Regions from separate parts of the Pseudonocardia sp. NPDC046786 genome, predicted to be linked through region 1. Evidence: riboswitches for the same ligand, from Rfam matches in the RefSeq annotation. Region 1 holds a riboswitch; the other holds the start of a gene.
The links. A riboswitch is a leader RNA that binds a small molecule or an ion and turns the genes downstream of it on or off. The one in region 1 is predicted to bind glycine.
Positions count from the first base shown of each region.

Region 2: linked by a shared signal. The riboswitch ahead of gcvP (aminomethyl-transferring glycine dehydrogenase) and the one ahead of gcvT (glycine cleavage system aminomethyltransferase GcvT) in region 1 are both predicted to bind glycine.

Region 1 is NZ_JBEYYF010000015.1:18,357-26,878, forward strand. It holds gene glyA (serine hydroxymethyltransferase) at 1-1,049, opposite strand, end outside; gene gcvH (glycine cleavage system protein GcvH) at 1,046-1,432, opposite strand; gene gcvT (glycine cleavage system aminomethyltransferase GcvT) at 1,444-2,610, opposite strand; glycine riboswitch at 2,656-2,754, opposite strand; gene ABZ881_RS19015 (metalloregulator ArsR/SmtB family transcription factor) at 2,938-3,330, shown strand; gene ABZ881_RS19020 (substrate-binding protein) at 3,376-4,845, shown strand; gene ABZ881_RS19025 (LLM class flavin-dependent oxidoreductase) at 4,876-5,625, opposite strand; gene ABZ881_RS19030 (amidase) at 5,946-7,490, shown strand; gene nthB (nitrile hydratase subunit beta) at 7,487-8,197, shown strand; gene nthA (nitrile hydratase subunit alpha) at 8,200-8,522, shown strand, end outside.
Region 2 is NZ_JBEYYF010000031.1:9,277-17,798, reverse strand. It holds gene ABZ881_RS27380 (DUF368 domain-containing protein) at 1-489, shown strand, start outside; gene ABZ881_RS27375 (PPOX class F420-dependent oxidoreductase) at 524-964, shown strand; partial or broken gene ABZ881_RS27370 (MFS transporter) at 1,222-1,587, opposite strand; gene gcvP (aminomethyl-transferring glycine dehydrogenase) at 2,180-5,059, opposite strand; glycine riboswitch at 5,221-5,317, opposite strand; gene ABZ881_RS27360 (YiaA/YiaB family inner membrane protein) at 5,399-5,698, shown strand; gene ABZ881_RS27355 (MerR family transcriptional regulator) at 5,708-6,313, opposite strand; gene ABZ881_RS27350 (bifunctional nuclease family protein) at 6,525-7,001, opposite strand; gene garA (glycogen accumulation regulator GarA) at 7,259-7,711, opposite strand; gene gcvH (glycine cleavage system protein GcvH) at 7,932-8,324, opposite strand; gene ABZ881_RS27335 (CDP-alcohol phosphatidyltransferase family protein) at 8,334-8,522, opposite strand, start outside.

The DNA.
Region 1 (8,522 bases):
CGGTTCACCGTGATCCCGACGTCGTGCAGCCGGTCCTCGGCGGCCCGGCCGTCCAGCTCGGAGTTCACCAGGTCGACCAGCACCAGGTGCACGTCGGTGCCGCCGGTGAGCACCCGGATGCCGGCGTCCGCGCAGTCCGCGGCGACCAGCCGCTCGGCGAGCAGCCGGGCGCCCTGCACGGTGCGCCGCTGGCGCTCGGCGAACTCCTCGGTCCCGGCGATCCGCAGGGCGACCGCCTTGGCGGCGATCACGTGCTCGAGCGGGCCGCCCTGCTGGCCGGGGAACACCGCGGACGCCAGCTTCTTCGCGTGCTCGGCGCGGGCCAGGATCAGCCCGCCGCGCGGGCCGCCGAGCGTCTTGTGGGTGGTACTGGTGACGACATCGGCGTAGGGCACCGGGCTCGGGTGCTCGCCGGCGGCGACCAGCCCGGCGAAGTGCGCCATGTCCACCATCAGCAGCGCGCCGACCTCGTCGGCGATCCGCCGGAACCCGGCGAAGTCCAGCTCGCGCGGGTACGCCGACCAGCCGGCGATGATCATATTCGGCTGCTCGGCGCGGGCGACCCGCTCGACCTCGGCCATGTCGACGAGCCCGGTCACGGCGTCCACGTGGTAGGCCGAGACCCGGTAGAGCCGGCCGGAGAAGTTGAGCTTCATGCCGTGCGTGAGGTGCCCGCCGTGCGCCAGGTCGAGGCCGAGGAGGCCGTCGCCGGGCTGCAGCAGCGCCGCCATCGCGGCCGCGTTGGCCTGCGCGCCGGAGTGCGGCTGCACGTTGGCGTACTCGGCGCCGAACAGCTCGCGGGCCCGGTCGATCGCCAGCTGCTCGACGACGTCGACGTGCTCGCAGCCGCCGTAGTAGCGGCGGCCGGGATAGCCCTCGGCGTACTTGTTGGTGAGCACCGAGCCCTGCGCCTCCAGCACCGCGACCGGGGCGAAGTTCTCCGAGGCGATCATCTCCAGGGTGTCGCGCTGCCGGGCCAGCTCGGCGTCGACGGCCTTCGCGACCTCGGGATCGGCGTCGGCCAGCGACGCGCCGAAGGTGCTGTTCACGCGCCACCCTCCCCGGTCAGCGAGCGGTACTCGGCGGCGGTCAGCAGCTCCGGGACGCCGTCGTCGCCGGGCTCGACCCGGAACAGCCAGCCGCGGCCGTAAGGGTCCTCGCCCGCGGTCTCCGGCGCGTCGTCGAGGGCGTCGTTGACCACGGTCACGGTCCCGCCGAGCGGGGCGAACAGGTCGCTCACCGACTTGGTGGACTCGATCTCGCCGCAGGCCTCGCCCGCGATGACGGTGTCGCCCGCGGCCGGCAGCTGGACGAACACGACGTCGCCGAGTGCCTCGGCGGCGTGTGCGGTGATGCCGACGGTGGCGGTGCCACCCTCGACCCGTACCCACTCGTGCTGCTCGGTGTAGCGCAGGTCGTCAGGGACGGACATGTCGGATCCTCTCACTCGGGACGGGTGTAGAAGGGCAGGCCGACCACCTCGACCGGCTCGGGCCGGCCGCGGACGTCGACGACGAGCGCGGTGCCGGGCCCGGACACGGCCCGGTCGACGAACGCCATCGCGATCGGGTGGCCCAGGGTCGGGGACAGCACGCCGCTGGTCACCTCGCCGACCGTGGCCCCGGCGCCGTCGAGCACCGGATGGCCGGCCCGCGGCGCGCGCCGGCCGCTGCCGCGCAGCCCGGCGGGCACCCGGGCCTGCGGGGTGTCCCGCTCGCGGGCGAGCGCGGCGCGGCCGACGAAGTCGGCCTCCTTGCCGAACTTCACGACCCGGCCCAGGCCGGACGCGAACGGCGAGCGGCCGGGGCCGAGCTCGTGTCCGTGCAGCGGCATCCCGGCCTCCAGCCGGAGCGTGTCGCGGCAGGCGAGTCCGCAGGGCACCAGCCCGTGCCCGGTCCCGGCCGCGGTGAGCCGCTCCCAGACGGCGGCCGCGCCCATCGTGCCGACGTAGACCTCGAAGCCGTCCTCGCCGGTGTAGCCGGTGCGGGCCAGCAGCACCTGGTGCCCGGCGAGGGTGGCCGGGCGGGCCGCGTAGTAGCGCAGGTCGCCGACCGGCGCACCGGTCGCGGTCTCGATGATCGCCGCGGACGCCGGGCCCTGCACGGCGACCAGCGCGGTGTCCGCGGAGCGGTCGGTGATCCGCACGCCGTCGCCGGCGCAGCGCTCGCCCAGCTCGGCGGCCACCAGCAGCCGGTTCGACGCGTTCGCGACGACCAGGTAGTGCTCCGCGGCGAGCCGGTAGACGACCAGGTCGTCGAGCACGCCGCCGTCCGGCGCGCAGAGCATCGTGTAGCGGGCCCGGCCGGGCGCCAGCGCGCCGAGGTCGCCGACCAGCGCGCCGTCCAGCGCCGCGGCGGCGGCCGGGCCCTCGACGTGGATCTCGCCCATGTGCGAGAGATCGAACAGGCCGGCCGCGCGGCGCACCGCGTGGTGCTCGGCGAGGTCGCCGCCGTAGCGGACCGGCATCGTCCAGCCGGCGAAGCCGGTGAAGGTCGCGCCGAGCGCGACGTGCGTGTCGTGCAGCACCGAACGCAGCAGCTCGCGCTCGCTCGGCCCGGTCCGGGTCGCGGTGTCGGTCTGGGTCTCGGTCTGGGTCTCGGTCTGGGTCATCGTGGTGCTCACCCCGGGGCAGACGCGTGGGCGGTGCCGCCCACACGGTCCCCCTCTGTCCCGAGCCTGAGAGATTCACCGGTGCACGACCGGCTTTCACCATCGGCGAGGCGTGTCCGACGCCTGCTTTCCAGAGTGGCCTGGTCCGTGCGGTGTGGGGTACCTGAGAGTTTGGCGGGGTGCTTGCTCCTCCGGTGCCTGCCCGGTCGTGCGACAGGTCTCTTCCGCGCGGGCTCGTACGGCCCGGTCTTCAGTTGTCCGCAGGACGATACCGATTCCCGCGCCGGAGGGAAGGGGTCCGGACGGCTTCCGGCTAGACTCCGTACCATGTCAACGGATCCTGACGCGTCTGACGCGTTCGGCGCGGGCGACCGGGACGCCGGTCTCGCCTTCGACGCGCTCGCCGATCCGGTCCGCCGCCGGATCCTGGCGGTGCTCTCCGAGAGCGACGAGTGCAGCGCGGGCGAGCTGGCGGACCGGATCACCACGGTCGGCCGGACCGCGGTCTCCACCCACCTGCGGGTGCTGCGGATCGCCGGCCTGGTCAGCGAGCGCCGGTCCGGCAGGTTCCGCTACTACGCGATCGAGCCCGGCGGTGCCGCGGCCGACGTGATCGCGCTGCTGCGCAACCTGTTCCAGTCGTCGCTGGGCGAGGCCCGGTCCGCCGCCGAGAGCGCAGCCGGGCACCGGGAGCCGGCGCGCCGGGAGGCGGCCGGATGACCCGGCGCGCCGACGGATCCCGCTGACGGCCACCCACCCACCGGCATGGGGACGATCGCGGTCGCGGTGGAGGAGTTCGCCGCCGTCGCACCCGAGGTGGTCTTCGACCGGTTCGGCCGCGACGGCGGGGGCTGGCTGTTCGGCGCGTCCTGCGACCGGGTCGCGCTCGGCGAGCCGATCACCCTGCGGGCGCCGATCGGCGACGGCCCGCCGGTCGACGTCCTGGGCCGGATCAGCGACCTGCGCAGGCCGGACAGCATCACCATCACCCACGACCAGCCGTGGCGCGGCCGGATCCGGCTGCGCTTCACCGTGGCCCCCGGCGGGACCCGGATCCGGCTCGACGCGCACATCGACGCGCAGGGCCTGGAGTGGCTGATGCGCCGGCGCGGGCACCCGGTGCGCGACCGGGCCGCCACCGGCCCCCGGATCGGCGCCCTCACCAGCCGGTCCGGTTCCGGGAGCGTGTTCGCCTCGGCCGTCGCGAACGCCGCCGTGCTCGCCGTCGACGAGATCGACGTCGCGGGCGGGATCGGCGGGCGGCCGGTCGAGCTGCTGCACGCCGACGACGCGACCGATCCCGGCACCGGCGCGCTGGAGGCGCTGCGGCTGGCCCGCGCGGGCTGCCGGACGATCTTCCTGACCACGACGTCGGCGACCTACCAGGCGGTGTCCTCGGCGCTGACCGGCCACGACGTGCTGGTCGTGCACACCAACATGAACGAGGGCGGCGGCGAGTCGCGGCTGCGGATCCGGCTCGGCGAGCGGCCGTGGACCCAGATCGCGCTGGCGGCGGGCCCGGTGATGCGGTCGTCGGGCGGGCGGCGCTGGTTCCTCGCCGGCAACGACTACGTCTGGCCGCGGACGGTGAACCGGATCGCCCGGGAGGTGCTGCCCGGCAACGGCGCGGTGCTGGTCGGTGAGGGGTACGCCCCGCTCGGCGCCCGCGACTTCGGCCCGCTGATCGAGCGGATCGCCGCGTCCGGTGCGGACATCGTGCTGGACACCTTCGTCGGCGCCGACGCCGCCGCGTTCGAGCGCCAGTGCCATGCGATGGGCCTGCGCGAGCGCACCGTCAGCCTGGGCCCGGCGATGGACGAGGCCACCCTGGAGCGGATCGGGTTCGAGGCGTCCGAGGGCATCCACGGGGTGTCCGGCTACTTCCAGCACCTGCAGACCGAGCGCAACGGGACGCTGCTGCAGCGCTACCGCGAGCGGTTCGGCCGCTGGGCGCCGCCGCTGTCCAGCCTGTCCGAGTCGATGTTCGAGGCGATCCACGTGTGGGCGGCCGCGGCCCGGCAGGTCCGGACCACCGACCCGACACCGGTGGCCGACGAGATGCGCCACGGCCGGTTCGAGGTGCCGCGCGGCACGATCGCCCTGGACGGCCGTCATCACGTGGAGCAGCCGCTGCACCTGGCCGCGGCGCGCGGGGCCACGTTCGGGTCGATGTCGGACAGCGACTGCACGGTGCGGACCGGCGCCGCGCGGACCCCTCCGGGCCGCCGCCGATGAGGGCGCGGGCCGTGCGGCGGCCCGCCGGGCTCAGGGCAGCAGTGCCCGCACCCGCTCCGGGTCCGGCCCGCCCGGCGCGATCGCCACGACCGCGTCGTCGAAGCCCGCGCCGGCATAGCGGCGCAGCTGCTCGCCGATCGGCCCGAGATCGGCGCCCGCGGGCACCGGGATCGCGTACGCGACGGCGCGGAGGCCACCGGCGGCCCGGAACCGGTCGTGCGCGGCGAGCAGCTCGTCGGGGGTGACGCGGAACGCCGAGCCGAGCCAGCCCTCGAAGTGGCGGGCCGCCTTCTCGACGTTCGCTCCCCACGAGCCGAGCAGCAGCGGCGGGCGGCCGCCGCGCGGCGGGTCGGCGAGCCGGGCCTGCGCGTCGCCACCGTCGGCGAGCAGTGCCCGCAGCCGGACCATGTTCTCGTCGAAGGCACGGAAACGGCCCCGGTGGTCGCACCCCAGCAGGGCGTAGTCGCTGCGGGTCGAGCCCGGGCTCACCCCGAGCGACAGCCGGTCGCCGCACACCGCCTGCAGCGAGAGCATCCGGTGCGCGAGCTCGGCGGGATGGTGCAGCGGAACCTGCACCGTGCCGGTCCCCAGCTCGACGTCCGAGGTGGCGGCCGCCGCGGCCGCCAGCGCCGCGAACGGGTCCGGGACCAGCCGGCCGCGCCCGATGATCTCGGGTGCCCACAGGCTCCGGAACCCGGCGGCGGCGAGCCGGCGCGCCCACCCGACCACCGGGTACGGCGGCGCGTCCGACAGGTGCGCGAGCAGCGCGCCCAGGCGCACGGCTAGGCCCGCCGGTGCGGCAGGCCCGGGTCGTCGACCGGCACGCCCACCGCCGCCCGGCTCCGGAGCGGGCCGTCCATCTGCACCGTTCCTCCCGCGACGCGACGGTGGTCCGCGACCGGGACCACCCGGGCAGCGTCCCACGGATCGTGCGGTCGGGGGGGCCGGCGTCCGATACCGAGGGGCGGTCCTGATCTCACCCGGATGACGGGCGGTTGACGTCCAGATCAGAACTCCTGTCAACGCGTCGACAAACATTGACACGACAGGGCGGACTCCCTAGCTTTCTCGCATCCACAGCACGTGAGGAGTTCTGCTCCATGGCACTGCCACCCCCTGATCCCGCCCGGCTCGCGGCGATCAACTCCCAGCACGCGTTCGGACTGTCCGAGGCCGAGCTCGCCGAGTTCCTCCCCGCCGTGACCGCGACGCTGAGCGCGACCGACCGGGTCGAGGAGCTGTACCGGGCGTCGGCCCCCGAGGCGCCGGAGCGCGCCTGGGCCGAACCGGCCGACAACCCGCTCGGCGGCTGGTACGTGACGACCTCGGTGCCCGGCGCCGCGGACGGCCCGCTCGCCGGGCGCACCGTCGCCCTGAAGGACAACATCTCGCTCGCCGGGGTCCCGATGACCAACGGCTCGGCGACCGTCGAGGGCTTCGTCCCGCGCCGGGACGCCACCGTCGCGACCCGGCTGCTCGCCGCCGGGGCGACGATCACCGGCAAGGCGGTCTGCGAGGACCTGTGCTTCTCCGGTGCCAGCTTCACCTCCCGGCCGTGGCCGGTGCGCAACCCCTGGGACCCGTCGCGGGTGTCCGGCGGCTCGTCGAGCGGGAGTGCCGCGCTGGTCGGCAGCGGCGCGGTCGATCTGGCCGTCGGCGGCGACCAGGGCGGCTCCATCCGCATCCCCAGCGCGTTCTCCGGCACGGTCGGGCACAAGCCGACGCACGGTCTGGTGCCCTACACCGGGGCGTTCCCGATCGAGGCGACGATCGACCATCTCGGGCCGATCACCCGGACCGTCACCGACGCCGCGCTGATGCTCGGCGTGCTCGCCGGCGTCGACGGGCTCGACGCCCGCCAGCCCACCTCGCTGGAGCCGGTCGACTACCTCGCCGCACTCGGCACGTCGGCGGCCGGGCTGCGGGTCGGGATCGTCACCGAGGGCTTCGGCCGCCCGGAGAGCGACCCGGGCGTCGACCGGACCGTGCGGGAGGCGATCGACACCCTGCGCGGGGCCGGGCTGACCGCCGAGGAGGTGTCGATCCCCTGGCACCTCGACGGGATGGCGGTCTGGAACGTCATCGCCACCGAGGGCGCCGCCTACCAGATGGTGGCCGGCAACGCCTACGGGATGAACTACCCCGGTCTCTACGATCCCGAGCTGATCGCGCACTACGCGCGGCAGCGGATCGAACGCGGTGCGGAGCTGTCCAAGACGGTGAAGCTGGTCGGCCTGTCCGGCGGCTACACCTTCGGCCACGGCGGCGGGTCGTACTACGCGATGGCCCGCAACCTGGCCCTCGACCTGCGCGCCGCCTACGACGCCGCACTGGGCAGCTACGACGTGCTGGTCATGCCGACCCTGCCCTACACCGCCCCGGAGCTGATCGGGCTCGACGCCGACCTGGACAGCTACCTGCCCACCGCGCTCGGGATGGTCGGCAACTGCGCCCCGTTCGACGTCACCGGGCACCCGGCAGCGAGCGTGCCGGCCGGCTTGGTGGACGGGCTGCCGGCCGGGCTGATGATCGTCGGCAAGCGCTTCGACGACGCGACCGTACTGCGCGTCGCACACACCTTCGAGCAGGCCGTCGGCGGCTTCCCCGCCCCGCCGGCGCTCACCACCGTGGGAGGACAGCAGTGAACGGAGTCTTCGATCTCGGCGGAACCGACGGTCTGGGCAAGGTCGAGAACGACCACATGGCCGAGCCGGTGTTCCGCGCCGAGTGGGAGAAGATCGCCTTCTCGATGTTCGCGCAGAGCGCGCGGGCCGGACTGTTCAACGTCGACCAGTTCCGGCACGGCATCGAGAAGATGGACCCGGCCGAGTACCTGCTCTCCAACTACTACGAGCACTGGGCACACGCCGTCGAGCACTACGCCGAGGCCGCCGGCCTGCTCGACCCGGCCGAGCTCGCCGAGCGCACCCGCTACTACCTGGAGAACCCGGACGCCCCGCTGCCCGAGCGGGAGACCGACACCGAGATCGTCGAGTTCGTCGACTGGGCGGTCACCAATGGGTTCCCGGCGCACCGCGAGTCCGACCGGAAGGCGCAGTTCTCGGTCGGCGACGAGATCGTCGTCTCCGACGACAGCCCGTTCGGGCACACCCGCCGGGCCCGCTACATCCGCGGCAAGCGCGGCGTCGTCACCGCCGCGCACGGCACCTACCTGTACCCGGACACAGCGGGCAACGGGCTCGGCGACTGCCCGGAGCACCTCTACACCGTGCGGTTCACCGCGGCCGAGCTGTGGGGCCCGGAGACCGCCGACCCGAACGGCTCCAACTACTTCGACGTGTGGGAGCCCTACCTGAGCCCCGCCCCCGCGACCGTCCCCCAGGGAGCCTGACCATGACCGAGATCCGCACCGACACCCGCCTCAGCTCGCAGGAAGAGATCACCGCCCGGGTCAAGGCCCTGGAGGCGCTGCTCATCGAGAAGGGCGTGATGACCACCGCGGCCGTGGACCGGCTCGCCGAGGTCTACGAGAACGAGGTCGGCCCGCAGCTCGGGGCGAAGGTCGTCGCGAAGGCGTGGACCGACCCGGCCTTCAAGGAGCGGCTGCTCGCCGACGCCTCCGCCGCCTGCCGCGAGCTGGGCATCGGCGGCCTGCAGGGCGAGGAGATGGTGGTCGTCGAGAACACCGACACCGTGCACCACGTGATCGTCTGCAC
Region 2 (8,522 bases), on a different contig from region 1:
GCCGAGTTCGACATCGCCTACATCGCGGTCTTCGCGCTCGGCGCGATCGTCGGGCTGGGCACCTTCGTCTCGCTGCTGCAGTGGCTGCTGGAGCACCACCGCCGCACCCTCATGGTGATCATGGTGGGCGTGCTGCTGGGTGCGCTGCGGGCGCTGTGGCCCTGGCAGGACGGCGCCCGCGGCGTCCTCGCCCCGGACCCGGGCTGGATCGCAATGCTGGTCCCGGCGCTGCTCGGCGCCGCGCTCGTGATCGGCATCATGGTGCTGGAGCGCCGGGTCGAGCCGCGCACCGAGCCCGCCCCGCTGGATGCCTCGGGGCCCGCCCCGGTGTCGTCTTCGGGGCCCGCCCCGGTGTCCGCCGAGGAGGAGACCCGGTTCCTGCGCCCGGTCCGCCCCGCCGAGGGATCCGGCGACCCCGGCGGCCCGGACGCCGACGTCACCCGCCCGCTCCCCCGGATCGACCGGCGGGACGGCCCCGGAAACCCTTGACCTGAAGCCGGGTTCACCTCCGAGGATCGCTCACATGAGCATCTTCAGCGACAGCGAGCTCGGATACCTGCGCGGGACCGGGCGGCTCGCCCGGCTCGCCACCATCGGCCCGGACGGCGGCCCGCAGATCCGCCCGGTCGGCTACCTGGTGAACCCGGACGGCACGATCGACATCGGTGGCATCGACAACCCGGCCACCCAGAAGTGGCGCAACGTGCGGCGCGACCCGCGGGTCGCGCTCGTCGTCGACGACACCGGGGACGGCCCCGGCTGGTCGCCGCGCTGGGTCGAGGTGCGCGGCACCGCCGAGCTGCTGCCCGGCGAGGTGCCCGGCGGGCCGTTCCGCGGCGGGGCGCCCGGCGTGATCCGGATCCGGCCGCACCGGGTGCTGGCACAGGTCGACGGCACCGCGCACAACCGCACCGTGAAGGGCGAGCACCGCGACCCCGCGGCACCGGTGACACCAGCACCGTGACACCGGCACCGTGACACCGAGACCGGTCACCCGGCCCCGGCCCCGGCCCCGGCTCCAGTTCCAGCACCCTCCCGGGCCCGGGTGAGCCGACCGGCGCTCGCCGCACCGTGCGGTGCCGGGAGGCCCGCGTGCCCGCTCAGGCCGGGCGCGGCAGCCACTCCGGGCGGGACGAGCCGCGCGGCACGAGCACCGTCCGGTACTCGCCGGGCGTCGCCGTCATCGTCACCTGGTCGGTGACGCCCTGGTAGTGCCCGAGCGGTGTTGACGGCGAACGAGAGTGCGAAGACGGTCATCAGGGTGCTGACCGAGGCGACGGTCGCCGCCAGGGTGACCCGCAGCGGGTTCGGCCAGTGCCCGCGCACCAGAGCGGCGATCGGCAGCTGCTCCGTCTTCGACGGCGCCGGGGCACCGTCCGCGGCCGTCCGGCGGTCGTCGGCGAGCTCGTTCTCGAACACCGGGGGCTCGTGCAGGGTGCGCCGGATCAGCACGCCGGCGATCAGCACCAGCACGCTCGCCCAGAACGGCACCCGCCAGCCCCAGCTGAGCAGCGCCTCCTCCGGCAGCAGCGCCACCGGCAGGAACACCGCGGTCGCCAGGATCTGCCCGGCCGGGGTGCCGGAGAGGCGTGCTCGGCCTGGACCCGGTCGCCGACGGCGAGTTCGCCGCCCCGTTCGGTCTGGTCCGCAGCCGCGCGCTGGCCGACGCCGGGCGCACCGTCCGGCTGGCGCTGACCGTGTCGCTGCTGCGCCGCGGCGAGTGGGGTCCCGGGGTCGCCGATCCGCAGTACGTCGCGCTGGGCACCGACGACCTGCTCGAAACGGCGGCCGCCGCCCGGGCCGGGGGCGTCCCGCTGCTGCCGGTGCCGGGCAACTACCACGACGACCTGGCGGCCCGCCTGGACCTGCCGGACGAGCGGATCGCCGTCTATCGCGAGCTGGGGGTGCTGCACGAGCGGGACGCCGACGGCGACCTGCTCCAGGTGTGCACCGAGTTGCTCGGTGGGCGGCTGTTCCTCGTGTTGGTGCAGCGCACCGGCCGGCACGACGGCCACGGCTGGAGCGACGCGCCGGTCCGGATGGCGGCGCACCGCCGGTCCCGCCTCACCCGCGCCGGTGCCGGTGCCGGCACCCGGCTGCGCGGGAGCCGGCACCGGTGGCCCGGCTGCCGCGCGTCCCGCCCGCTCGTCGAGGGACGGGCGGGACGCCCGGGGTGCCGTCAGGTGAACGCCTCCGGCGGCGGGCAGGAGCAGACCAGGTTCCGGTCGCCGTGCGCACCGTCGATCCGGCGCACCGGCGGCCAGACCTTGCGGTCGTGCACGCCCGGCGCCGCACCGGTCGGGTAGGCGGCGAGCTCGCGCGGGTAGGGGTGGTCCCACTTGTCGTCGGCCAGGCAGGCCGCGGTGTGCGGGGCGCCCCGCAGCGGGTTGTCGTCGGCCGGCCACTCCCCCGCGGCGACCCGGTCGATCTCGCCGCGGATCGAGATCATCGCGGCGATGAACCGCTCGATCTCGGCCAGGTCCTCGGACTCGGTCGGCTCGACCATCAGGGTCCCGGCCACCGGGAACGACATGGTCGGGGCGTGGATGCCGTGGTCGATCAGCCGCTTCGCGACGTCGTCCACCGTCACGCCGGTCTCCTTGGTGATCGCGCGCAGGTCCAGGATGCACTCGTGCGCGACGGAGCCGTCGGTCCCGGAGTACAGCACCGGGTAGTGCTCTCCCAGTCGGCGGGCGACGTAGTTCGCGGCGGCGACGGCGGTGAGCGTGGCCCGCCGCATCCCGTCGAGCCCCATCATCCGCAGGTAGGCCCAGGAGATCGGCAGCACGCCCGGGGAGCCGTGCGGTGCCGCGGACACCGGGCCGACCTCGCCGCGGCCGGGCAGGAACGGGACGAGGTGCTCGGCCACCGCGACCGGGCCGACCCCCGGCCCGCCGCCGCCGTGCGGGATGCAGAACGTCTTGTGCAGGTTCAGGTGCGACACGTCGCCGCCGAAGGCGCCCGGCCGGGCCACTCCGACCAGCGCGTTGAGGTTGGCGCCGTCGACGTAGACCTGGCCGCCCGCGTCGTGCACCGCGCCGCACACATCGCGCACCTGCGCCTCGTACACGCCGTGCGTCGACGGGTAGGTGATCATCAGCGCGGACAGCCGGGACCCGTGCTCGTCGATCTTGGCCCGGAGGTCGTCGAGATCGACGTTGCCCTGGGCGTCGGTGCCGACGACCACCACCCGCATCCCGGCCATGATCGCCGACGCGGCGTTGGTGCCGTGCGCGGACGCCGGGATCAGGCAGACGTCGCGCTCGGCCTCGCCGCGGCTGCGGTGGTAGGCCGCGATCGCCAGCAGCCCGGCGAACTCGCCCTGGCTGCCCGCGTTCGGCTGCAGCGAGACCGCGGCGTAGCCGGTCAGGTCGGCCAGCCAGGTCTCCAGCTGGGTGATCAGCTCCCGGGAACCGGCGGTGTCGGACTCCGGGGCGAACGGGTGCAGGTCGCTGAACTGCGGCCAGGTCACCGCCTCCATCTCGGCGGCGGCGTTGAGCTTCATCGTGCACGAGCCGAGCGGGATCATCGTGCGGTCGAGCGCGAGGTCGGCGTCGGCGAGCCGGCGCAGCCAGCGCATCAGCGCGGTCTCCGACCGGTGCTCGTGGAAGGTCGGGTGGGTCAGGTAGTCGCTGGTCCGGGCCAGCGCGCCGGGCAGCGCGTCGGCGGTGCCGGTGTCCAGCTCCGCGGCGTCCTGCGGGCCGGCCCCGAACGCCTCCCACACCGCGCGCAGGTGCGCGACGGTGGTGATCTCCGAGGTGGAGATGCCGACCTCGTCGCCGGAGACCCGGCGCAGCGCGATCCCGGCGTCGTGCGCGGCGGCGACGACGGCGTCCGCCCGGCCGGGTACCCGGGCCAGCACGGTGTCGAAGAACGCGTCGTGCACGATCTCGACGCCGCCGGAGCGCAGCCCGGCGGCCAGCACCGCCGCCATCCGGTGGGTCCGCTGGGCGATGGCGCGCAGCCCCTCCGGGCCGTGGTACACGGCGTAGCAGGCGGCCATCACGGCCAGCAGCACCTGCGCGGTGCAGATGTTGGAGGTCGCCTTCTCCCGGCGGATGTGCTGCTCGCGGGTCTGCAGGGCGAGCCGCAGCGCGTAGTTGCCGTCTGCGTCCCGGGAGACCCCGACCAGCCGGCCGGGGAGCTGGCGGGCGTGCCGTTGCCCGACCGACAGGTAGGCGGCGTGCGGGCCGCCGAAGCCGAGCGGGACACCGAACCGCTGGGTGGAGCCGATCGCCGCGTCCGCGCCCAGCTCGCCGGGCGGGGTGAGCAGGGTCAGCGCCAGCAGGTCCGCGGCGACCGCGACCAGCGCGCCCCGCTCGTGCGCCTGCTCGATCAGCGCCGACGGGTCGGACACCCGCCCGGACGCGCCCGGGTAGCTGAGCAGCACGCCGAACATCTCGCCGTCCGGCAGGGTACCGCCGGACAGGTCGGCGACCTCCAGCTCGATGCCGAGCGGCTCGGCCCGGGTGCGGAGCACGTCCAGGGTCTGCGGCAGCGTGTCGGCGTCGACCACGAAGCGGGCCGACTTCGCGCGCCCGGCCCGGCGCAGCAGCGTCATCGCCTCGGCGGCGGCGGTCGCCTCGTCCAGCAGCGACGCACCGGCGACCGGCAGCCCGGTCAGGTCCGACACCATCGTCTGGAACGCCAGCAGCGCCTCCAGCCTGCCCTGGCTGATCTCCGGCTGGTACGGCGTGTACGCGGTGTACCAGGCCGGGTTCTCCAGCACGTTGCGCCGGATCGCCGACGGCGTCCGGGTGCCGTGGTAGCCGAGCCCGATCATCGGGACGTTCACCGTGTTGCGGTCGGCCAGCGCCCGCAGCTCGGCGAGCATCTCGGCCTCACCGACCGGCGCCGGCAGCGAACCGCCGACCGGCTCGGGATCGCGGATCGCGGCGGGCAGGGCCCGGTCGGCCAGCGCCTCGAGCGAGTCGACGCCCAGCGCGTCGAGCATCCGGGCGAGTTCGCCGGGCCGGGGCCCGACGTGCCGGTCGGCGAACGGCAGTCCACGCTCGAGCTCGGCGAGGGTGGGACGGTGCTGCTGCGGGGTCGGGCTCACGGCGCCTCCGAAGGTGACGGCTCGGGCGGGGCAGGGCTGTCTCGCCCCTCCCCCTCTGTCCGTACCCGCGATCCGGGCGCCTGAGAGATTCACCCGAGGCTTCGGGCTTTCCCCGTCGGCGGACGGGCCCCCCGTGGTGGCCCGTCGCTTTCCAGAGGCGTCTCTACCGTGCGGTCCTGGTGCCTGAGAGGTTCCGGGAAGGGATTTGCTCCTTCGGCGCCCGGCTGTACTGCACCGGGTCTCTCCCGCTCGGTGTCAACGACTACCGGGCCGAGGATAACCGGTCCGGTCAGTATTTCCACGGCACCGCGGCCGGAACCGTCCCGCCAGGCTGCTCACATGTCGAACAGCAGCGCTCCGAACCCCGTTCCCGCCACCACCGCCGCCTTCCACCTGCAGGCGGTCCTGTCCTTCGGCGTCTCGCTGGCCGCGGTCGTCGTCGGGACCTTCTACCTGCCCGTCGACGGCTGGGTGAAGGCGTTCCTGGCCATCGCCGTGCTGTACGCCATCACCTCTGCGTTCACCCTCGCCAAGTGCGTCCGCGACAAGCAGGAGAGCCTGACCGTCGTCAACCGGGTCGACCAGGCGCGGCTGGAGAAGCTGATCGCCGAGCACGACCCGTTCCGCTCGGTCGCGTGAGCCGGCCGCTCAGGAGATCGCGCGCCGGGACCGGCGCCGGGCCAGCTCGTCCTCCGGGGACTCGTCGACGGTGCCGCCGTCGGCGCGTTCCACCGGGAAGTCCTTGATCACACCGCTGATCTCGCGCATCGCGCCCGAGACGGCGATCCCGAACACACCCTGACCGCCCTGCAGCAGGTCGACGACCTCCTCCGGGGAGGTGCACTCGTAGACGGTGGTCCCGTCGGAGAACAGGGTGATCCCGGCGAGATCCCTTATCCCGCGCCGGCGCAGGTGCTCGACCGCGATCCGGATGTTCTGCAGCGAGACCCCGGCGTCGAGCAGCCGCTTCACGATCTTGAGGACCAGTACGTCCTTGAACGAGTACAGCCGCTGGCTGCCGGATCCGGCGGCACCGCGGATCGACGGCACGACGAGCCCGGTCCGAGCCCAGTAGTCGAGCTGCCGGTAGGTGATGCCGACGACCTGGCATGCGGTCGGACCGCGGAAGCCGACGAGGCGATCGGACACCCCGTCCAGCCCCTCACCGACGAGCGGGTCCGGGAACAGCTCTGCCTGCCCCGGCCCCTCGCGTGGTGGCGTCTGCACCGCGTGGTCTCCCTCGGTCGGCCGCACCGTGACCGTCCTCGCCGTCCCATCACTCTCGGTGAAGGCGAGTTGCACGGATGTCATCAACGCTGATGACGGTAGGCCCGGGGGCCGGAGTGGTCAACGCGGCTCGCCGACACGGCCGTACCGCACAACGCCAGGTGACGGAGCACGGGCGGCCCGGTCACGCCGAGCGGCACTGGGTGTCGCCGAACGGTCCGGAACACCCGTTCGGGTGTCAGCCGGGCTGGGCGCCGCGGAAGTCCTCCGGTGACACCGAGTCGAGGAACTCGCGGAACTTCTCGACCTCGTCCTCCTGCTCGTCGGGGATGACGAGCCCGGCCTCGGCCAGCACGCTCTCGTCGGCGTGCACCGGGACACCGGTCCGCAGCGCCAGCGCGATCGAGTCACTCGGCCGGGCGGACACCGTCACGCCGCCGTCGAAGATCAGCTCGGCGTAGAAGGTGCCCTCCTGCAGGTCGGTCACCCGGACCTGTTCCAGCCGCCGGCCCAGTGCCCCGATGACGTCCTTGAGCAGATCGTGGGTCAACGGCCGTGCCGGCTTGACCCCCTGCTGCTCGAGGGCGATGGCCGTCGCCTCGACCGATCCGATCCAGATCGGGAGGTAGCGATCACCGTTGGTCTCCCGCAGCAACAGGATCGGCTGGTTCGCCGGGAGTTCGACCCGGACGCCCACGACGCGCATCTCGCTCATCAGCCCGCCTCCCCGGCCCTGTCGGGCCTGTCGGCCGCCCGGGGTGGACCCGCCACCCCGGCCGCCCTGATCGCCTTGCTCGCCCTGGTCCGTGCCCTGGGAGCTGTGGTCGCTCGTACCGCCGCCACCGACACGTTCCGACGCTACACGGGCGGGGCCCCCGATGCGCGCCTCCGGACGGGGTGTGACAGCGTCCTTTCGACGATCGTCACACGCCCGCCTCCGCACGGCGTGTCCGCTGGACCGCCGCCGGTGGATCAGCCCCGGGGGTCGCCCTCGCGAGGACCGGTCAGGAAGACCAGGCGGAACTTGCCGATCTGGACCTCGTCACCGTTGGCGAGCACGGCCGTGTCGACCGGCTCGCGGTTCACGTAGGTGCCGTTCAGGCTGCCGACGTCCACCACGACGAACTCGCCGGCGTCCCGGCGGAACTCGGCGTGCCGGCGGGAGACGGTGACGTCGTCCAGGAAGATGTCGCTGTCGGGGTGCCGGCCCGCACTGGTGGTCGGCACGTCGAGCAGGAAGCGCGAACCGGCGTTCGGGCCGCGCCGGACCACCAGCAGGGCCGACCCGGCGGGTAGCCCGTCGACGCCGGAGACGGCGGGCTCGGCGCTCGGCTGCTCCACGTCGGCGAGGAAGTCCGCCCGGAAGACCGATGTGGTCTCCGGTGCGCGCTCCGGCGGCACGTCGCGCGGGTCGTTCGTGGTCACCTCGGGGTCTCCTCCTCCGGAAGCGGGGGTCCCGGACACGGTCCGGGTGATGCAGGCGGGCCGGCCGCACTGGTGCGGTGCTGCGCTGAGACGGATGTCGCCTCGACCGGCCGCGATGTCGACGTGTCAGGGGGACCGAACCTACCCGCCCCGGTGTCGCCGCGATACGCCAGGCCGCGGCGCCCGGGTGACCCGTGCGACGGACGGTCGCCGGGGGTGGTCAGGAACCGTCGGCGAGCCGACGGTAGGCGTCGGCGTCGAGCGGGCCGGCCGGCGTGGCGCCGTCCGCGATCCGCACGTCGACGATCCAGCCGTCCCCGTACGGAGCCGAGTTGATCAGCTCCGGACCGGCGTCCAGCGCCTCGTTGACGGCGACCACCTCGCCCGCCACCGGTGCGTAGATGTCCGACACCGACTTGGTCGACTCGACCTCGCCCATCGTGTCGCCCGCGGACAGCACGTCGCCGACGGTCGGCAGCTGGACGAAGACCACATCCCCCAGCTGCGACTGGGCGTGGTCGGTGATGCCGATCCGGACCACCCCGTTCCCGGTGTCGCGCACCCACTCGTGGGCCTCGGTGTAGGTCAGGTCCGAGGGAATCTCCGAACTCACGCGACGAGCCTAGCCCCCGCCATCCGGGTGACCGAACCGGGGCGCCGGGGGCGGGAACGGGCGCCGCATCGCCAGCCCGAACTGCACCAGGTAGAGCAGGCCGGACCATATGTAGAGGGCGACGCCCCAGATCGCGAACGCGTGCGCGATCACCCGGACGGCGGTCTCCGCGGCGGACGGGCCGTCCCCGAGAAGGAG